2 regions of the Pedobacter sp. AC402 genome follow, and region 1 is predicted to be linked to the other one. Evidence: riboswitches for the same ligand, from Rfam matches in the RefSeq annotation. Region 1 holds a riboswitch; the other holds the start of a gene.
The links. A riboswitch is a leader RNA that binds a small molecule or an ion and turns the genes downstream of it on or off. The one in region 1 is predicted to bind cobalamin.
Positions count from the first base shown of each region.

Region 2: linked by a shared signal. The riboswitch ahead of metE (5-methyltetrahydropteroyltriglutamate--homocysteine S-methyltransferase) and the one ahead of AC0IWE_RS03710 (TonB-dependent receptor) in region 1 are both predicted to bind cobalamin.

Region 1 covers NZ_CEEDAI010000005.1:2,733-14,242, forward strand. The annotation lists gene AC0IWE_RS03690 (DUF5074 domain-containing protein) at 1-767, opposite strand, end outside; gene AC0IWE_RS03695 (PKD domain-containing protein) at 786-1,718, opposite strand; gene AC0IWE_RS03700 (hypothetical protein) at 1,762-2,133, opposite strand; gene AC0IWE_RS03705 (YncE family protein) at 2,081-2,890, opposite strand; gene AC0IWE_RS03710 (TonB-dependent receptor) at 2,887-4,923, opposite strand; cobalamin riboswitch at 5,021-5,215, opposite strand; gene AC0IWE_RS03715 (serine hydrolase) at 5,392-6,639, shown strand; gene AC0IWE_RS03720 (sigma-54-dependent transcriptional regulator) at 6,743-8,146, shown strand; gene AC0IWE_RS03725 (chloride channel protein) at 8,622-10,412, opposite strand; gene AC0IWE_RS03730 (RluA family pseudouridine synthase) at 10,489-11,211, opposite strand; gene AC0IWE_RS03735 (response regulator transcription factor) at 11,456-11,510, opposite strand, start outside.
Region 2 covers NZ_CEEDAI010000011.1:339,583-351,092, forward strand. The annotation lists gene AC0IWE_RS20250 (hypothetical protein) at 1-240, shown strand, start outside; gene AC0IWE_RS20255 (TM2 domain-containing protein) at 392-760, opposite strand; gene AC0IWE_RS20260 (DUF2752 domain-containing protein) at 766-1,068, opposite strand; gene mfd (transcription-repair coupling factor) at 1,377-4,715, shown strand; gene AC0IWE_RS20270 (DUF3820 family protein) at 4,820-5,038, shown strand; gene AC0IWE_RS20275 (DsbA family oxidoreductase) at 5,259-5,975, opposite strand; gene AC0IWE_RS20280 (M14 family metallopeptidase) at 6,197-8,350, opposite strand; gene AC0IWE_RS20285 (M14 family zinc carboxypeptidase) at 8,340-8,891, opposite strand; cobalamin riboswitch at 9,018-9,223, shown strand; gene metE (5-methyltetrahydropteroyltriglutamate--homocysteine S-methyltransferase) at 9,416-11,510, shown strand, end outside.

The DNA of each region.
Region 1 (11,510 bases):
GTCGGTGCATCCAGCCCAAAGGTTCCTATTGACACTGGTAAAGCCACTCCTGTAGTATCAAGGTTATTATCTATAGCGATTAACCTGCTACCTGTAGAAGCCCAAACTTTGCCATTTGGTGTTTGTGCAAACCCACGGTTAATATTAGAGAAACTTTTTACCAGTGAATAATTATTAGCGGATACAATTTTTGCACCATTGCTCTGTAAAAGATACACATAATCGCCTTTTTTCCACATGTCCCCGGTATTTACAGCACCAACAGAAGTCAGTTTATTTTGTACGGCCAATGTATTTAAATCGATCTGGTAAACACCATCATTGGCACTTACCAATCCCCTGTTTCCATCAACCTTTATAATGCTTCTCCAGTTACTGGCTTCCTGTACATACCTGGCCTCTTCTTTTAAAGTAAATTCATTTATTTTTACAATTGGACCATTCACCTTGCACATTAAATAAATGCTTCCGTTTATTACTGATGCAAACTGCAATGTACTCGTTTTGGCTGCATTTGATAACAGCTTACCCGGGTTTTCTTTCTCGTATGCCCGAATGTTAAGGGTATCATCACCGTAACGATAAAAGCTTACTGTGCCAGCGTTTTGTCCGTAAGATCCTTCCCCAATTACAAAAAAGCCATTGTCGTATTTACCTGCAACCGGATCTGTTTGTATGTTTTCTACGGTGTCCTTTTTACAAGCGTGTAAACCTGTGGTTAAAATTAATGCCCCTATCAGAAGCTGTTTAAAGTTTAATTGTTTCATTATAATATATTGTGTTATTTATTTTTTTAAAAGTTTAAGATCAACTGCCCCACCAAATTCTGTTGAGATTTCGCCCAAATAGCGCGACCGCTCATTGTCATTATCAGGGCTAAAAGGATTCCCATTATTATTTTGTGCAGTGTATACCTTTACAAAATCGACTGAGCTAAGGCTTACTTTTTTACCTGTATTATCTACCGCCCAATCAATATCAAAGGTGTTATATCCCCTTCCTAATGATTCCTGCAAAGTAATATACTCGCTCGATCCGTTATCTGAATAGCCAAAAGCAAAAGGTTTATTGGTTATGATATCTCCGGGGTTTAATGTGTTTTTAAGTAAAGTTCCGGTGAAAGAAATTTCGTTTGTAGTAGCCCATGAAGAGAAATAATCTTGCGTATGGAACTGGTTTTTCAATATAAGTCCTTCCTTCCCCTGATTATCTGCCCAACGGATATCATCTGTTGCTTTCGCAGGTTTGTAATAGGTAATTTTATAATTTTTGAGGGTGGTTGAGGCATTGTATTCACTTCCCGCGAGTTCATACCAAACATCATCCGGAATTCCATTTTTGTTTACGTCCTGCATTACAGACACAATGCCAGGTTCAGAAAATTCCATATCCACTCCAATTAAAGGATTACCGTAAATGCCCAGATCGGCTCCAGCTGAATTGGTTACACTATGATCAAAACCAAATACAATAAAACCCCCATAACCGCCAAGTGAAATAAGACCATTGCCAGCACTACCAATTAAGATGTCGGTTTTAACCAAATCATTTGTAAACTGCCCTGGAGCTTGTTTAAATTCGTATATTTTACTTAAATAAGGAGATTGATTAGCAACAGGTTTATCGCCTTGGTTATCTTTTTCTACCGCGCTTTCCTTTTTACATGAAAATAGCACAGCTGATAAAAGTGTTAAGATTATTGTAAATTTTGTATTCATATTCAGTTAATTAGGTTTTTAAAAAATTCTTCATGGTATATATTTAATTTATAAATGCAATGTGGGCCGGGATATCGCCAGTAGTAACCGACCATTTTAAGCGACCTTCTGAGCTGTAACAGTGTAATTTTCCGGGGGTAACATAATCTTTAGCGTCTGTTACATATACATCTTTACTGGTAGGGTTAACCGCAATTCCGTAAGGGATTTTAATGTCTTTTTCAGTACCATCCGTAATAAATTTGCGATCCATTATTGTTTCGTCCTTTACGTTGATCATGTTGAAGCTAATTTTGTTTTTACCCGCTATGTAGTTCCACTCTGTGCTGTAGATATAAGCGAAGTCATCATCAATAACCAGGTTACCAGCGGCAATATTGAATACCTTTTTTAATTTGGTCGGTTTGGGTATCAATTACAAAAAGCTTTGATGGGATGCTATAATAATCTCCACGTGAAGTCACATACAAATCACCATAACGATCAGCTTTAACACGATGCAGATTTATAGCAACCTCGATGCGCTTGATTTCTTTAAAACTGGGTAGATCAATCACTGACAGGGTATCCTCATAATCTGGCGGACTATAACCACCTGAATTTGCTACATACAATTTACTGCCGATAATGGCCATTTCTTCTGGCTGTCGGCCAACCTCAACTGTACGGTTTATGCTAAGTGCCGAAGTGTCTATCTCTGCCACAATTCCATTAGGTGCCTTCGGATCGCCAACTTTGCCTAAATAAGCACTTATATAAGCTTTCCCTTTATTGAAAGTGATATAGCGGCAATTGGTGATGTTGATCTGTCCGATTTTCTTTCCTGTTTTTACATTCAACACTTCAACCTTATTTGATACGTTAATCACTACGTAAAGCTTGCTACCATAACGGCCAATATCATTCCCTACATCGCCCAAACCTTTGGTAACCTCTGGGTTGACTTGATTGTATAGGTTACGGGTATAAATGCCATTAACCAGGTCCATATAATCCAACGAAGCCTTATTCATGTTCATATTACCTTCGTTAACCAGGTAAAATCCTTTCACAGCCGAAGTTGGATCTGGTTCTAACCTGCTAATTTCTGAAGGCAAAGGCTTGGGGTCTTTTCTACAGGATGCCAAAACCACCAAAAACAATATGTTTATCGTAAATTTTAAATGCTTCATAGTTTATAATTTAACGTTAGCCTGTAATTTCTACCCGGCATAGGGAAATTTGGAATAAGGTCGTAATATTGGTTTAGTAGGTTATTTACTTCTCCGCTGATATTTATACTTCCGTTTTTCAGCTTAAATTCATAACCAATGGCCGCATCATGGGTGTACCAGGGTTCCATATAATTATAAATGTTGTTCGCTTTTTGATTGTAACGGAAGCCGGTATAGATAAAACCGTAGTTGGCGTGCCAGTTATGGTAATCTATCCGGGCTAAAAATGAACCACTGTTTTTTGGGATGTAAGGAATCTGATCTCGATAAGTTTCCTCCTGTTTTGAAGTCACATCAACCGCCTTTTGATAAGTGTAATTCAGCCCTATATTAACCAGTAAAGCAGTACAAGGCTCAAATGCGGTTTTGGCATTAATTTCCAAACCATGGATGTCTACCAAACCTATATTGTACATTATCCAGCGGTACAGGTTTGCACCCGGCTGTGCCACAATTTTATCTTTTATCCGGTTGTAATAAACATCAGTTTGGAAATCGATAAATTTTATCCGCTTATCATTAAAATTTTTAAAATACGTAATGCCAACATCATATTGTTTAGTGTATTCAGGATTTAAAAGCGTATTGCCAATGAAAGTATAATACAAGTCGTTAAAAGTAGGCATCCGGAAAATGTCTTTATAAAATGCCCTTATTCTGATGTCCTGATTATTTAAAAACTTCCACGATAGCATAACTGTTGGACTGAAAACTTGCTTATTACCCGCCGAAGAATATAATTTTACCTGATCAATTACAGTGGTGCTCAATAAATTTGCCTGGATAGTGAGCTTTTTTAACGTTAGTGATGAGCTTAACACATTTAAAAAGGTATTCCTGTTTGGATAAGAAAAACGGTAAATATTGGCATCTAAAGTTTGATAGCTATAATCAGCTGCATAAGCTGCTTCCCAAACCGAATTGATTTTATATTTCCCCGAAAAAGATAAGTAAGCTTCCTGCTCTTTAAATCGGTTATCTAAAAAGCCAGTGGTGGTTACATAATCCGGGTCTAAATAACGCTGATAAACGTAACCATATTTTCCATTTATAAGAATACTGAATCCATCGGATAGTTTTTTCTCCATACTCCCCTGGATAAAGAAATCGCGGTCCCATATTCTTTGCGTAAAATCAAACCTATTGGATACAATTGCACCGGGTAATCCCCTATCCGATAAAAAGGAATACGCTTGCGCATGCCATTTTCCGTTTTTAAATTTGCCAAACAATGCGGCCTGTAACCGAAAACGTTCTACATCGCCATTATTTCTTACCGCAGTGGTATCAAAAACTCCGTTGGTGTACCTAAATTTATATTTCCCATCAGCATGGATATATTCAGTATTTATACTTGCACTTAAATTCTCGCTAACCTTATAGCGGTAAATTAAAGAAGGATTAATCAATCCAAACGAACCGCTTTTTAAAGTTAGCTCAACCTGTTTGCGCTGGTTTTCATCAAAATCAGGTGCTTTGGTTTTTAAATAAATGCTACTTGCAGAAGCATACCCCTTGGCCGGAATAAGCAATTCTGGCTTTTGTCCGCTATATAAGGCAATTTCTTCGAGATTACTGAGTGAGAATTTTCCCAAATCTACCTGTCCGTTTTGGGCGTTGCCAATCTGAATGCCATCTAAAAAAACTGCGGTATGGTTAGTGCCCAGGCTTCGTACATTTACCGTTTTCAAACCGCCTATTCCACCATAATCTTTTAATTGTACACCCGAAAAGTAACGGATAGCATCAGCAACGGATAAACTGTTAATTCTTTTCAGATCTTCGGATGATAAGATCTGAAGCGGTGTTGGCGATTTGCTTTGCTCCGTTAATCGGTACTCCCTGATCTGAACCTCTTTCAGCTGGGTTGCTTTTTTTGTACTGTCGGTTTGTGCCCAGGTATTTAAAGGCCATAAAAATCCTATCCATAAAATGGAAGAACATAGAAAAAACAGCATTGTGCCCGCGTAGGCAGAATGTTTTTGTGTCATTTTGATTGTGAGTTTAACCCACAGCCAACAGATGGAAAAGAAATGAAAATACGAAAACCGTAAGTACCTCACTCCTTAGCTTCAATCCCCGAAAGCTATGAAATATAATGCTAAGGCAGGTCTTCTGACTTACTCCCGGCTTTCCTGCCTTCCCATCCTGAGGTATCAGAACAGTGGCAAATTGATTGGAAATCCGTTAAGGAGCTTACAGCTGCGGGACAGTTACAGATTTACACTGTATTCCCTTTTAATTCCGGTTGTAAAGCCGGAAACCAAAAGCAGAGCAAATGTAGTAAAAAGAGCGGATAGCAGAAATTTTGTTGCTTAATTACGCTGAATATTAATAATAGGGTAAGAAATACAGTATCCATGGTATCATCAAATTAGAACGGGTTATAATGTAAAATGCATGATGGAAAATGATGCTATTAATAGAAAAACCTAAATTAGGAATCAAAATTTACAAACATGAGCAGGATTTTAACCCTAATATTTTCGTTATTCAGCTTAAACACTATGGCACAAAAAACCGATACCGTTTTTCTGAAAAAGTTAATGGAAAGCAAACCAGAACTATTTTCTGCCATTCTTCAACATCCAGATCATAACCAGATCCAGGTATTATATACCCAGATTAACCGCGATGCAAAGAATAATGCTACGTTCAAAACCTTTAGCTACAATTTGAATCCGCACCATTACTTTTATCCCGCCAGTACCGTTAAACTCGCCGCTGTAATTTTCGCTTTAGAAAAAGTGAACCGATTGAAAAGTACAGGCCTAACGCTTAACAGTACAATGATTACGGATAGCGCCTATAAAACTCAAACAAAGGTTTTAGCAGATACGAGTGCGAAAAACAAACTTCCCTCAATAGCGCATTATATTAAAAAGATTTTGCTTACCAGTGATAATGATGCCTTTAACCGGTTATTCGAATTTATTGGCCGTGCCGAAATTAACGAAAAACTCAAAGCAAATGGATTTAACGATAGCCGTATTCTTAACCGTTTGGCCATTGGCGATGCAGGAGAATCGGCTAAGCATACCAACCCAATTAAGTTTTATAACGGGCAGCAATTGGTATACAATCAGCCTGCGCAATACGACCCTAAAGAATATGAACTTAAACTAAATAATTTGGTTATGGGTACGGGTTACCTGGACAGTACAGATAAACTGGTTAATAAACCTTTCAGTTTAGCAGGCAAAAATGCTTTTGCCATTAACGATCAGCAAAAATTAATGCAGAAATTGATTTTTTCAGAAGCGTTTCCAGCTAAAGACAGATTTAAACTTACCGCAGAAGATTATAAACTCATTTATACTTATATGAGTAAATATCCCACAGAAAGCGATTTTCCAAAATATGATCCGAAAGAATTTTGGCCAACTTATGCTAAAATGCTGTATTACGGAAGAGCGCAGGTTAAACCTGATGCTGATATTAGAATTTTTAATAAATATGGCGACAGTTACGGTTTTATTATAGATAATGCTTACTTCGTCGATTTTAAAAACGGAATTGAATATTTCCTTACAGCCGTGGTTCAAAGTAACGAAGACGGTATTTATAACGATAATAAGTACGAGTATGATACCGTGTGCTTTCCGTTTATGAAGAATTTAGGGCGAACAATTTATGAACTTGAATTAAAAAGAAACAAAAAGTTTAAGCCTGATTTAACTAAATTCAAAATGGATTACACTTATTAAAACCTTTAAGGTGTTTTAGGGTTTATAGCCTATAATTGTATAAAAAACTATACATTAATTAAAAAATAATATATTCGCATCTGAAATATAGAATAAATCTCTAATGGCTAAATTATTAATAATTGACGATGAGCGTGCGATAAGGAGTACCTTACGCGAAATTCTGGAGTACGAAAATTACGATGTTGAAGATACTGATAACGGTATCGATGGACTCGAAATGATTAAAAAAGGGAATTTCGATCTGGTACTTTGCGATATCAAGATGAATAAAATGGACGGTATGGAAGTGCTCGAGCAGGCACAGATCATTAAACCCGATCTCCCTTTTATTATGATATCTGGTCATGGTACAGTAGAAACTGCCATTGAGGCCAGTAAAAAGGGAGCTTTTGATTTTATATCCAAACCACCAGATTTAAACCGTTTATTGATTACTGTTCGTAATGGTTTAGACCGTGGAAACTTAGTTACCGAAACCAAAGTATTAAAACGCAAAGCGAGTAAAACCCGCGAAATATTAGGTGAATCGGATAGTATTTCTAAAATTAAAGAAACCATAGAACGTGTTGCACCAACCGAAGCCAGGGTATTAATTACCGGGGCAAATGGTAGTGGTAAAGAACTGGTTGCGCGTTGGCTACATGAAAAATCCAACCGTGCTGATAGTCCTCTAATTGAAGTAAATTGTGCTGCTATTCCTTCAGAATTAATTGAAAGTGAATTGTTTGGCCACGAAAAAGGTTCGTTTACCTCTGCTGTAAAGCAGCGTATCGGTAAATTTGAACTGGCCAATGGTGGTACATTATTTTTAGATGAGATTGGTGACATGAGCCTATCTGCACAGGCAAAGGTTTTGCGTGCTTTGCAGGAACACAAAATTTCGCGTGTTGGTGGCGAAAAGGAAATAGAAGTTAACGTACGTGTTTTAGCGGCAACCAATAAAGATCTGTTAAAAGAAATCGAAGATGGTAATTTCCGTATGGATTTGTACCACAGGTTGAATGTAATTAATATCCATGTGCCACATTTAACAGAACGCACCGATGATATTCCTGTTATTGCACAAAACTTTTTAGAAAGCATTTGCAGTGATTACGGTATGCCTGTTAAAAAGATAAACGAAGGTGGTATGGCAGCTTTGCAGGCTTTACCATGGACAGGTAATGTACGTGAGTTGCACAATATGATTGAGCGTTTAATTATTTTGAGTGATAAAGTAATTACAGAAAACGATGTTCGGGCATTTGCCAACCCAGGCGGAGGAACAAATATTGGCGCGGCAAGCAGTGCACAAATTGCAGGTGCGGGCGGTTCAGCCCTTGCTTCTTCTTTCGATTCATTTAATAACTTCCAGGATTATAAAGATCACGCTGAACGTGAGTTTATAAAATTTAAATTGGAAAAAAATAACTGGAACGTATCAAAAACTGCTGATGAAATTGATATTCAAAGAAGTCATCTATACAGCAAAATTGAAAAATTTGGCTTAAAAAGAGCTGAGTAAGAATATAATAAGATTGGAATTGAACTACAGCAAAGAAGTCAAGTTTTTAAAACTTGACTTCTTTTTTATAATGATTAGATGAAATCAATATTCAAATAATTCATCTATATAGCAAAATCGAAAAGTTGGCTAATTAAGATTGGAATTGAACTACAGCAAAGAAGTCAAGTTTTAAAAACTTGACTTCTTTTTTTAAAGATTAGATGAAACGAATATTTAAATAATTCATCTATATAGCAAAATCGAAAAGTTGGCTAAATAAGATTGGAATTGAACTACAGCAAAGAAGTCAAGTTTTTAAAACTTGACTTCTTTTATTAATATTAGATGAAACGAATATTTAAATAATTCATCTATATAGCAAATTGAAAAATTGAGCTTAAAAAGATTGGAATAGAACTACAGTAAAGAAGTCAAGTTTTTAAAACTTGACTTCTTTTATTAATGACATTTCTCCTTTATTTATGGATCACAATTAGCCCATGTAATCATTCTGTCTCATCAGCAATGCACGGTATTTGTTAAAAATTGCTGTTTTAGATACAAAACCTAAATATTGGTTTTGCACATTTAACACTGGCAAAATCCAAACATTATCCTGTTCCATTTTTTCAAGAACCATTTTCAGGTCATCATTTTCATTAATGGTATTTGGTGCCGGCTGAACCAATTGCGAAGCCATTAAATGCGCTTTATCAGGATGGTTAATCATCTCGTTAAATAACTCTTCGATATAAATTACACCTTTAAAGTCGCCCAACTCATCAGTTACTGCACAGATGTTTTTATGCGACTGCAGAATTTCATTCATCTTAATCGAAATCAAATCGTTCATCTGTAACTGAGGATAGCTTTTCTCAATCAGATACCTTAATTTCATTTGGTTCAAAACCGTAGTGTCTTTATCCTCGTGTGATAAGAGCTCGCCCTTATCTGCCAATGCTTTAGTATAAATAGAATGTTTTTGCGAGCTGCGGTTAATCGCATAAGAAATGGCTGTGGTAATCATTAATGGAACCATCAATATATAGCCCCCCGTAATTTCTGCAATAAGAAAAATACCCGTTAAAGGCGCATGCATAATTGAGCCTAATGCAGCCGCCATACCAGCAACGATAAAGTTAGAGACATTTAATTGTGCCAGGCCCGATAAATTAACAATGTAAGCGAAAATAAATCCGATTAAGCCGCCCATAATTAAACTTGGTGCAAACGTACCACCATTACCTCCTGCCCCTAAAGTTACCAGGGTGGCTATCGATTTCATAAAAATAGTTACCACAGTAAATAATACAACCAATGCTGGGATGTTATTGTAATCAGCAAAGATACTGTTGTTTATAACCGTTTGATAATCACCCTTTAATAAACCTTTAATGGTAATGTAACCCTCGCCATATAGTGTTGGAAATAGGAATACCAATGCCCCAAGCATTAAACCGCCCACCACAACTTTAGTGTAAGGATGTTTAATTTTATAAAACAACCCTTTAACAGCATAATTGGCTTTTGTAAAATAGATAGAGAATAAGCCAATAAAACAAGCGAGTATTACATAATAAAATAATGCATTTACCTTCCATCCTTCTGTAACCAAAAAGAAAAGTTGTTGCGTATAAAATAACCTTGCCACAACAGCCGCGGTGGCTGCCGAAAGCAATAAAGGAATAAATGCAGGGATGGTAAATTCGGGCAATAGAATTTCAATAGCAAAAACAATTCCCGCAACAGGACTATTAAAAGCCCCTGCTATACCTGCAGCAGCACCACAGGCCACCAACATGGTAATTTCCCGGTAAGATAAACCCAATAAACGAGCTAAATTAGAACCAATTGCCGACCCGCTGGTAACAATTGGAGCTTCCAAGCCTGTTGAGCCACCAAAGCCTACTGTTATGGCTGCGGTAATAATCTGCGAATAAATATTGTGTGCTTCCACCTTGCTCGATTTTTTTGAAATTGCATAAAGCAAAGGTGTTAAACCCGTTTCGAACTTTGATTTGCGAATAAAATATTTAATGTAAAGTACGGTTAAGAAAATACCGATCATCGGAAAAATAAAATACAGGTAGTATTTATATTTCCAGTGCCAATCTGATTGAAGAAATTCTTCGATATGATGGGTTAAACTTTTTAATGCGGCGGCTGCGAGGCCAGCTAAAATCCCAACAATTACAGCTAAGATAATTAAGAAATTACGGTTTGATATTTTAGATTTTCGGTATAGGTTAATCTGATCAAGGTAATTTACAAATCTAATGTACATTCTATTGTTTTTTAATAGATAGCGAATAAGCCAAAAGTAACAAAAACAACGAAAAGAGCCAATTTAAAGGCTTGTTTTATGCATCAAATTTATCTAACAACTTTATTAGTGTAGCAAAATCTTTTGGGTATGGTGCATCAATAACAATATCCTGATCATTTAATCCCTTAAAAATCAGGTGTCTGGCATGTAAGGCAAAACGTTTCATGATGGGTTGCTCCTCTTCGCCTTTGGCTAATTTATAACCCCTCTTAATTGAAGAAAGAAAAACAGGTTTCCCTTTATACATGTCATCACCCACAATAGCAGCCCTTTGTGTGGCCAGATGGATGCGGATTTGGTGCATCCGGCCAGTTATTGGTTTACACTCTACCAAAGTATAATGTTTGTAGTACTTTAACGAATCAAAAATGGTTTCGGCCCTCTTGCCTTCAGCCCGATCGATGGTTACATTTTTATTTCCATCGTTTAAGATTGGTAAATCAACCGTAAGCTGATCAAAAATTACATGTCCATCAACAACAGCATGATAGGTTTTATTTACCTTTCTCCTTTCAAACTGCATGGAAGCGTGGCGGTATCCTTCTGGGTTTTTTGCAATAATTAAAGCCCCTGATGTTTCTTTATCTAAACGGTGACAAACCTGTGCATCATCGCTATATTGTTTAGCAAGGCGTAATACATTGGTTTCTCCAGATCCGCCACGCTCATCAAGTGAGGCTAAAAAAGGAGGTTTATTGATAACTATGAAATCGTTGTCTTCGAAAAGAATAAGGTCTTTAAAATTTGGAAACTTCAAACTGTGCTGTAATTAATGAAGCGCAAAAATACGATTTTATTTTTTTAAGCTGGTCGTCACCCTGAATTTATTTCAGGGCCTTGCTTGAGAAAGTCAGTAAAATGAATTCAGCTGGACAAATTTGTTACAGGTATCATACTCCTAAACTTGTTTCAGAATCTAATTAACGACAGCATAAAAAAACACAGATTAATCATCAGAAAAGATCTGTGTTAATCTGTGTTTATTGGTAATGAAAAATTATTTAAGATAGCTCAAACTTATAACCTACTCCTTTTACGGTTGATACATAAGTTTCA
Region 2 (11,510 bases), on a different contig from region 1:
CCTAGCTTAGATGTTGAACTTTTAGCGAATCAAAAAAAATTGAGTCCACTCTTCAATTTAAAATTAGGTCAAAGTTTTCTGAAAAATGATATGGGGAGAAAAAAGAGCTCAACTTTTGGAGAATTTGACTTTGGGTTAAATTATCACCTTGTTCCACAACTTAGCACATATGCGAAAGTAGGTATTCAAATTACACAAAATACAAGCTTTCTATCTATTCGTGGTGGTGTGAGGTTTTAGCAGTTTATTGTGTTTTTTCATCTAAACTGATAAAAAAAGTCCGCAAACCCGGTTTTTCATGGGTGCGGACTTATAGTGTATGGCAGGATGAACATTAAAGCTGTTCTGTATGTAATTCCCAAAAAAATTAAGACTCACTAAAATTAGGGGTTTACTGAAACCCGCCCATTCTAACCATCTGCAAGCTTTCGAAAACCATTTTCTGGTTATGCTCAAAAGCAAGTGTTTTATGGTTTACAACATCGATAATTGATCCGATGAAACATAAACCTGCGGTTACCAGGTATAAAATACCCATTCCAATCTGGCCGATGATAAATCGTTGCAGGCCGGGAACTGCAAATAAACCGATTAAACAGAAAATTAACATATCTGAGGGATTTTTCCTTTTGCTGCTGTAAACCATTAAGAAATTACGCAACTGCTGCTCCGTTAACCCGGTAGTAGCTTGTTGTAAGTATGAAAATTCTTCTGGCGTTATACCTGGTAACGACATTAGAGGTGACTGAAATATATCCATGGTTTCTATATATTAGTGGTTGAAATTTTAAATCTTTTTTTATTTTTTATCAATGTGTATATTCTGTAAACTATAATTAAAAGTGCCGGAAACCCAAACCAATGCTCCGAAAAGCTTTCGGTAAATTCGCCATGTAAAATATGACTGATCGACCTGCCTATGCCACATCCCGGACACCAATCCTTAAACCCTAAATTGGCTAATGGACAAAGTGTAAAATGATGCTCTTGGCCATTTGCTGCTGCCAGTAATACCAAAGCTGCTACCCAGAAAAATAGTTCCAGAGGAAAGCTTTTAATGTATTTCATTGGTGATCATTTATTTTCATTGGTGATGAAGTTCCTACGATTTATTTTTATTTAAATGGAAATCATAATGGCTTCATTGTTTCACTTTTTATACAATTTAGAGGCTATACGACTACCTTTGTTACATCATTTTGCCCTTAATCGACGAATAGGGCATATATTTCGACCAAATGAGTAATGGAATCTAACAAAAAGAATTTATTTCTTTTTCGTCTTTTGATTTTTACCTGCAACCCGGCCAAAATTAGTTAAAAAAACCTTTACACAAATTGCGGGTTAATATTAAAAGATAAGCTTATTTTTGTGCCTTGAACATTCGCGATTTAATAAACAGATACAAAACAGACGATAGGGTAAGCCAGTTTACCAAAGCGTTAAACAGTACCAAAAACCCAAAGATACAATTAAAGGGATTGGTGGGTTCTGCCGATGCTATTGTTGCACTTTCTTCTTATTTTTTACTCCACAAACCTATTTTGTTCGTTTTACCTGATAGGGAAGAAGCGGCCTATTTTCAATCCGACCTGGAAAGTGTTTTGGATAAACAGGTTTTACTGTTTCCATCTTCATACCGAAAATCTTTCGATTTTACCCAGGTAGATACCGCTAATGTACTGGCCCGTGCCGAGGTATTGAATGAACTAAACCACGATTCTGAATACGGTAAAATTGTGGTTTCCTATCCGGAAGCCATAGCAGAAAAAGTAATCGACCGATCGGCTTTAGAAAAAAATACACTGGAAATAAGCCTGGGTGCTAAGCTTGGTATCGATTTTATAAATGAATTTTTAATTGATTACGACTTTGACAGAAGAGATTTTGTTTACGAACCAGGTCAGTTTTCTATCCGCGGCGGTATTGTAGATATTTTTTCTTTTTCTTCTGATCTGCCTTTCCGGATCGAATTTTTCGGTGATGAGGTAGAAAGTATCAGAAGTTTTGAAATTGAAAGTCAGCTTTCAGTAACCGATGTAAAATCGCTTACCATTGTGCCGAACGTTCAGGCGAAATTTTTAACCGAAAGTAATATCAGTATCCTCGATTACATCGATCAGGATACACAACTCTGGTTTAAGGATGTTGAGTTTACCTTGGATATTGTAAAAGCCGGGTTTAAAAAAGCTGTCGAACTATGGAAAGCGCTTCCTGCTGCAGATAAAAATCAAAATCCCGAATGGATTGATCCTAAATTTGCTTTTACCGATGAGAAATTACTAGGAGATCATCTTCAGGATTTTCCCATCATTGAATTCGGAAAGCAGTTTTTTTATAAAACAGATCACCGTTTTGAATTTGAAACAAAGCCACAGCCATCATTCAATAAAGATTTCAATCTGTTAATTCATAACCTCAAGGAAAACGAAAAAGAAGGCATTGTTAACTTTATTTTTACTGATTCTCCGAAACAGGTTGAACGTTTATATGCCATTTTAGAAGACATTGACAAAACGGCCAAATTTACACCGATTAACAGCATGCTGCGCGAGGGTTTTATAGATCCCCAGATTCAGACAGCATTTTATACTGATCACCAGATTTTTGACCGTTACTATAAATATAAGCTTAAAAAAGGCTATCAAAAAAGTCAGGCCATTACCCTAAAAGATTTAAGGGAATTAAAATCCGGCGATTATGTTACCCACATCGATCACGGGATCGGCAAATACGCCGGACTGGAAAAGGTTGAGGTAAATGGTAAAACACAGGAGATGATCCGTTTGATTTATGCCGATAACGATCTTCTTTATGTAAACATCAACTCATTAAACAGGATAGCCAAATACAGCGGCAAAGATAGTGGTGTGCCCAAGATGAATAAGCTGGGTACCGATGCCTGGGACAAGCTAAAAAAAACCACTAAAAAAAAAGTTAAAGATATTGCCCGAGACCTGATTAAGCTTTATGCATTGCGTAAAACCCAGGCCGGAACGGCATTTTCGCCAGATAGCTATTTACAAACCGAACTGGAGGCTTCTTTTATTTATGAAGATACTCCCGATCAGTTAAAGGCTACCCAGGATGTAAAAAAAGACATGGAATCGCCTCACCCGATGGATCGTTTGGTTTGTGGCGATGTGGGTTTCGGAAAAACTGAGATTGCAGTCCGTGCAGCATTTAAAGCCGTTGCTGAAGGCAAACAGGCCGCTATTTTAGTACCTACCACAATTTTAGCTTTACAACATTTTAAAACTTTTTCGTCGCGTTTAAAAGATTTTCCGGTTACGGTAGATTACATTAACAGGTTTAAAACCAATAAACAAATTAAGGATACGCTAGCCGAGGCCGCAGCAGGTAAAGTTGATATTTTGATCGGCACACACCGCTTACTGAGCAAGGATGTAAAGTTTAAAGACCTCGGCATCATGATTATTGATGAAGAGCAGAAATTTGGCGTTACAGCAAAAGAAAGGTTGAAAGCCGTGCGTGTAAATGTTGATACTTTAACACTTACAGCAACTCCGATTCCAAGAACGCTGCATTTTTCATTAATGGGTGCAAGAGATTTATCCATTATTAGTACACCACCACCAAACAGGCAACCCGTTAGTACCGAATTGCATGTTTTTAACGATAAACTGATCCAGGAAGCTGTTCAGTTCGAGTTAGACCGTGGCGGACAGGTTTTCTTTATACATAACCGTGTGAATGACTTGATGCAATTGGGTGGAATGATCCAGAAATTGGTACCGAAAGCAAGGATTGGTATTGCGCACGGGCAATTGGATGGCGATCAACTCGAGGATGTAATGCTCGATTTCATTAATGGAGAAAAAGATGTTTTAGTAGCCACTACCATTATCGAAGCTGGTTTGGATATCCCGAATGCAAATACCATCATCATTAACCATGCACATATGTTTGGTTTGAGCGATCTGCATCAAATGCGCGGCAGGGTGGGCCGGAGCAATAAAAAAGCCTTTTGTTATTTACTTTCGCCACCATTATCTACGCTAACATCTGAAGCCCGGAAGCGTTTGAGTGCAATTGAAGAATTTTCTGATCTTGGAAGCGGCTTCAATGTGGCCATGCGCGATTTAGATATCCGAGGAAGCGGGAACCTGCTTGGTGCTGAGCAAAGTGGTTTTATTGCCGAAATCGGATTCGAGATGTACCATAAAATACTGGATGAAGCCATTCAGGAACTTAAAGAAGCAGAGTTTAAAGGCCTTTTTGAAAATGAACCTGCCCGTCCGTTTGTGGGCTTTACGCAAGTAGATACGGATCTGGAATTGTATATCCCCGATGCTTACATTACCAACATAACTGAACGTTATAATTTATATACCGAACTTTCTAAACTTGATAACGAAACAGAGCTTGCTATTTTTGAAAAACATTTAGCCGATCGTTTCGGGCCTGTTCCACCTCAGGTAAAAACAATGCTCAGCGTGGTACGGTTACAGTGGTTAGGTAAGAAATTAGGTTTTGAAAAAATCAGTTTCAAGAAAAACAGCTTGCGCGGATATTTCTTGAGCGATAAACAATCAGCTTATTTTGATTCAAATACTTTTACCAGAATTTTAACTTTTGCACAAAATCATCCACGGATGTGTAATTTAAAAGAGGTAAAAAACACCTTAAGGATTGCTTTCGATAATGTAAAAACCGTTGAGGAAGCGATTGAAACTTTAGAGCTGATTGATTAAAAAACATTAATTCAGTCAGTTCATTGACTGAATTAATGTTAATTGAGTCAGTCTGTTGACTGAATTAATGTTTTTTCAATTATGAGCACTTATTTTAAAACAAAATGTTAGACCCTACTTTATTGCTCGATTTAGTGAAAATGCAAATGCCCTATGGAAAATATAAAGGTTATCTGATCTGCAATATTCCTGAAAGTTACTTGCTTTGGTATAAGGATAAGGGCTTTCCGAAAGGAAAACTGGGCGATTTAATGGCTACTATGTTTGAAATACGGGTAAATGGTTTAGAATACCTGTTAACGCCTTTAAAAAATCAGCGGTAGTTAGGGTCATCTATCATTTAATAACTACGATGCCAATCCTGAACGGAGTCGAAGGTCCTAAAACGATCGTCCTCCTGAACTTGTTTCAGGATCTAGCCTGCAAACATGTTTTTATAGGTGCTGAAATAAATTCAGCATGATGAATGAGGGAAATTTTGTGGAGATCAAATAAATACAGCAAAAGATCTGCTTTGATCTACCTAATCTTTAGGAAAGAAATTTATATCTCACAACCATTCTCATCACAAACCGCATCATTATTTTTGTTTAATGAGGTTATTGTAGTTTTAGGTTGTGCTTCTTTCCATTCGGTAAAACTTTGGGTAAGTGCATCAGTAAAAGCCGGTACAGGTTGCGCACCCGAAACGCCATATTTGCGGTCCATAACAAAATAAGGAACCCCTCTAATTCCTAAATTTTGGCTTTCATAAATATCATAACGAACAGCTTCTGCAAATTCATTTCCATTTAAAACCGACATGGCTTCTGCTTTATCCAAGCCAATTTCTACGGCAAGATCAATCAAAACGTCGGTTTCACCAATATTTTTGCTTTTTACAAAATGAGCTTCAAACAATTTTTCTTCTGCTAAATCCTGAAGTTTATGTTTTGCTGCCAAATGAATCAATCGATGTGCATTAAAAGTATTGGCAGGTATATTTGTATCAAAATCAATCGTTAAACCAGCATTTTCAGCCATATCAACAACTTGTTGTGTCATCTGTTTGGCTTGCTCAACGGGCATACCTTTGCTTCTCGAAAGGTAATCGTAAATTGTTTCATTGTTGGTATTGTGGTACTCAGGGTTGAGCTGAAAACTTTTCCAATCTACTTCAATTTCATTTTTGAACGGTAATTTTTCAATTGCCTGTTCAAAATGTCTTTTCCCGATATAGCAAAACGGACACATTACGTCCGACCAGATTTCTACTTTCATAACACAAAATTAAGGTGATTATAATTGCTTATAGTAAAGCCAAAGTAAAAAGCCACTATCGTTTAGGATAGTGGCCCTAGTGTCTTAATAAAGTTTTCATCTCAAGATATCGTCATTTCGACCGCAGTGTAGAAATCTTTTAACAATTCAAAGATTACTCCATTTCACTAAGCTTTAGTCGAAATGACGACCTTCATATTTGATTTGTCAATCAATTATAACTATTTATACAACTGGTTAAATATCAGTTTAAACGTACCATGTGTTTGAGCCCTGAAAACAATTTCAGGCCCGAAAGCAAGCAGCTTCCCTTTGCCAACCTTTGCTTCAAAAGCCGTTACACCATCTTGAAGATAGGCTTGCCCCCATGCCCATCCGCTGCGCAATGGTGAGGCGTTTTCAAACCACAATAATGGTTTTATCTTACCAGAAGCAATGGCGTCGCCAGTGAGCTTAAAAACAGGGCTGTTATCAAAATAAACATCAGCTTCCTTTTCCATTCCCCAATTGGTTGGTAAGGTTGTATCTACACCAACATTTAAAACACTTCCGGGAACATAATACTTTTCAGCAGGCAATCTCTTTTCCTCCCCGTTCACAATTTCGACCATTGCATTCCGCACCGGTAGATTTAAGTGATAAGCTAAATTTGTACTGCTGCCAATGGTTACAATATTTCCTCCTGCTTCCAGAAATTTCTTTAATTCAGGAATCGATTTATCGGAAGTGATTCTTCCTAAACGGTTTCTGAATTCTTGTGGAACTTCGTCTGCCTTTGGGCCAAAAGATCTGTTTCCGGCACCTCCCTGTACTCCTGGGATTGCACCACCAACAAAAATAATCACATCATATTTTGATTTTAAATTGCCAGCATCGATATCCTGAGGATAAATTACAGTTGCATTGTAATGGTACTGTTCCATTAAAAAGCGAACCCAGCCCGAAGCCATAGAACCTCCATAAGTATCCCATAAGGCAATTCTGGCAGTTGATATTTTAACTTTGCTTTTTGGAGCCGCAGCAATTTTTAGTTTGACATTTGCTTTTTCCAATACCGATTTTCCTGCTGATGAAACATAAAAATCGCCATTTTCTGTGGAGCGGTAAACCTCAACTTTGTTTCTCAATAAATCATTTACTGCGGTGTAAGAATCATTCTGCGCTGCGCTTAAGACATAGCTTGATCCGTTGGCTAATTTATTTTCAGGCTTTAATAATTGTCCATAAGGATTTTTCTCAAACGGACCTGAGAAATCATCAAGAATCCGATTAAATTTCACATCCATTAAATACGCTAATGTCCATCCAGCAGCATCATATGGTGGAATTGGCGCACCGCCTTCGTATTTAAAATCGTTTGGATGATCTTGCGGTTCGAACATGTCCAAAACATGCGGACGGAAAGCCTGATCGGTTTTAACCACATAACTTCCGGCAGGATAATTTTTTCCGGCAACACTAAAAGAGGAGGTTGCTTTTTGTACCACAATACCCGTTCTGATCAATGCATTTAAAAACTTGATGGCCGTATTGAAATCAGGTTGATCTGCAGATAAAATATAACCATGCGGATCTCTGTTTAAAGGGGCTTTCATTACCGTATCAAAAGCTTTCATACTGATTTGCCTTCTTGCTCCAAAATCTGCATCTCCACCTGCAATGGAGGTGCCTTTTTCACCTTTTGCAGCATTGTTAATGGCTTCAATTTTCTTAGGAGAGAAAGACCAGGTATCCTTTTTACCACGCTCAATTGAGTTTCGGCCCATTTGGTAAATGTTGTATAATAATTCATCCCGATAACGCTGTGCGTAACCTAAAACAGCATAATTTAAAGAAACTGAATAATCGATCGAATTTTTAAAATACCATTTTCTTGGCGTAATTGGGTTTGGTGAATCGCCACTAGGTAATAAACGCGATGGAACCAGGGGAATTTCAGATGGGGTAGGATTACCTATAATTTCGGTTAAAAGCCCAACCATATTGTGAAAATAAGTTGTGGTTCTTAACCCTCCATTGTACCAGGTAGAATAAACCGATCCTCCACGCTGGGTGTAGCCAGGTTTATTTTCTACATTCATTCTATTGTGCATGGCAGCACCCACAGCATCTAAACTGGTTAGTATGGTTGGATCGAAAACATAATTAAATGGGTCGCGGTAGGGTGGGCCTGCCACAACTGTACCTGCCGGACCAGCCTGGTGGTGGTTATACATAATCTGCGGAATCCATTCTACAAAGAGCTGACGGCCAATATTCTGAGTTTCTTTGAGGTTTAACATAAAGAAATCGCGGTTATTATCATGCCCTGCATATTTTTCATACAGAACGGGCAATCCAGAAGTAGTTCTTTTTTTAGGATCTTTATCCCTCATGTACCAATTCGCTCACCAACTCTTGTCCATCCGGGTTGGCATGCGTAAACAAAATAATCACATTATCCAGAATGCGTGTTGTTTCAGCATCATTTCTTGAAGCAAATTCGTAAATAGTCTGGATTAATTGATGCGCACCCACCACTTCATTTGCATGCAAACCACCATCTATCCATACCACGGCTTTACCTTCTTGTGCCAATGATTTTGCTTGCTCCGGCGTAATTTCGGCATGTGCCAGCTGTTGCGAAATTTCTTTATACCGATCTAATTTTTTTAGGTTTTCCGGCGAGGAAACAATGAGCATATACTGGCTTCTGCCTTCTTCAGTTTTACCTATATCGACTAATTTGATGCGGTTGGAGCTTGCGGCAAGTTTTTTAAAATAAGTTTCTGTTTGAGTATAATTAGCGAGCTGATAATCATCGCCTATATCAAAACCAAAATGAGATTTTGGCGTGGGTACCTCCTGCGAAAACACAGTGAGGCCATTTACCATTAAAAAAGCAAAACAGAGCCCTTTAAAGTAGTTTTTTATCATAATAAGAAGTTTAGTTGGTAATCAAATATAATAGAGAAAAAGTGCTAAAAACAGCTTGCTGTAAATTTGTTACAAGTTTTAAATCCTAATCCATACATTTGCCTTGATGTAAGTTCTTAACTTTATTTTTCATCAACCGATACAGGTTCCCGGAAATACACCCGGGATTAATAGGGAATCGTGTGCAAATCACGAGCTGTCGCGCAACTGTAAATTCTGTCTATAAAAAAGACAACGGTTTTACCATTCATGCCACTGTGCCGTTTAACCGGTATGGGAAGGCGGTAAAATCGGGAATAAGTCAGGAGACCTGCCTATATTGAATTGACGGTGCTTTCGCGTTATAAAGTAATTGGTCAGGTCTGATTGTACACAATAAAATTAAATTTTATATGCTTGCTTTAAGCTTTTTGCTGATAGCGGGCAGGCTGTGCCGTAACCTTTCCTTTTTATTTATAAGCAGAAACACATTAAAATACTGATTTGAGCTTTTAAACGATTTATTTACTTAATCTTTAAAAGAGATGCTAACGCAAAATCTAGGCTATCCGCGAATAGGTAGTCAAAGGGAATTAAAGAAAATCTGCGAAAATTATTGGGCAGATAAAACTGGGTACAAAAACGTACTTCAGGTGGGCAAAAACATTCGCCACGAAAACTGGAAACTTCAAAAAGAAGCCGGAATTGATGTTATTCCATCGAACGACTTCTCTTTTTATGATCATGTGCTCGATCATTCCTTAACTTTTGGGGCGATTCCGAAAAGGTATAACGAGGTGATTCTGAAAAAAGGAAACGAAGAACTCGATCTTTATTTCGCCATGGCAAGGGGCTATCAAAAAGACGGCCTGGATGTAGTGGCAATGGAAATGACCAAATGGTTTGATACCAATTACCATTACATTGTACCTGAATTTTATAAAAACCAGCCATTTAAACTCTTCTCGACCAAAATTATCGATGAATTTTATGAGGCAAAACAGCTGGGGATTACTACAAAGCCGGTTTTGATCGGCCCTGTTTCCTACCTTTTATTAGGTAAGGAAAAAGAAGCTGGTTTTGAAAAGATTGATCTTATTAAAAACCTCCTTCCGGTTTATATCGAGATATTATCCCGATTAGATGCTTTGGATGTTGAATATGTTCAGTTTGATGAGCCTTTTTTGACTTTAGACCTTACCGAAAAAGACAAGAAAGCTTATGAATATGCCTATAAAGAGATCAGAAAAGCTTTTCCGCGGTTAAAAATTGTTTTAGCTACCTATTTTGAAGGCTTGGGCAATAATTTAGCTTTAACAACTTCATTACCTATAAATATCTTACACATCGATCTGGTACGTGCTGAAGATCAGTTAATGGATGTTTTAACTTCATTAAAAGAAGAAACCGTTCTTTCTTTAGGTTTGGTAGATGGAAGAAATATCTGGAAAAATTATTTCGAAAAATCTATTTCCATCATTAATCAAGCCATAGAAAAAAGAGGTTTGGATAAAATCTGGATTGCCCCATCTTGCTCTTTAATCCACTCACCGGTTGATTTAGACAATGAAACCAACGAAAAAAATTTATCGGCAAAAATTAAACAATGGTTAGCCTATGCGAAACAAAAAATTACAGAGGTTGCTACCTTAAAAAAACTGATTACCAACGAGAACCCTGCATCTACCCAACAAAAATTGGAGGAAAACAAAATTGCCATCAGTAACCGTAAAGTTTCTAAAATCATCCACAATCCTGAAGTTAAACAACGTGTTTTAGGATTAAAAGAGCAGGATGCTGAACGCTTAAGTCCATTTTCTGCTAGAAAAATTAAACAGCAGGAACTTAATTTACCAAGTTATGCCACTACAACCATCGGCTCATTTCCGCAAACAGCCGAAGTACGGAGCTGGAGAGCCAAACTTAAAAACGGAACTTTTACTGTTGAGGAATATGATAATTTGATCGCTCTGGAAACCGAAAAAGCGGTAAAATGGCAGGAGGAAATAGACCTTGATGTACTGGTACATGGCGAATTTGAGCGCAATGATATGGTTGAATACTTCGGCGAGCAACTGGATGGCTTTGCTTTTTCTAAAAACGGCTGGGTACAAAGTTATGGTTCACGCTGTGTAAAACCGCCAATTATTTTTGGTGATGTTTCGCGACCTGAACCGATGACGGTAAAGTGGACAGCTTATGCCCAGTCACTTACCTCAAAGTACATGAAAGGTATGTTAACAGGCCCGGTAACGATTTTACAATGGTCGTTTGTGCGTAACGATCAGCCACGATCAGAAACTTGTACACAGATTGCCCTGGCTATCCGCGATGAAGTTTGCGACCTTGAAAATGCTGGTATAAAAATTATTCAGATTGATGAGCCAGCCATTAGGGAAGGTTTACCCTTACGCAAAGCAGATTGGCAAACCTACCTGAACTGGGCAGTTAAAGCCTTTAAAATTTCGGCTAGTGGCGTTAAAGATGATACTCAGATCCATACACATATGTGTTACTCGGAATTTAACGATATTATCCAAAACATAGCCGATATGGATGCCGATGTTATTACCATCGAAACCTCACGTTCACAAATGGAATTATTGGATGCTTTTGCCGATTTTAAATATCCAAACGAAA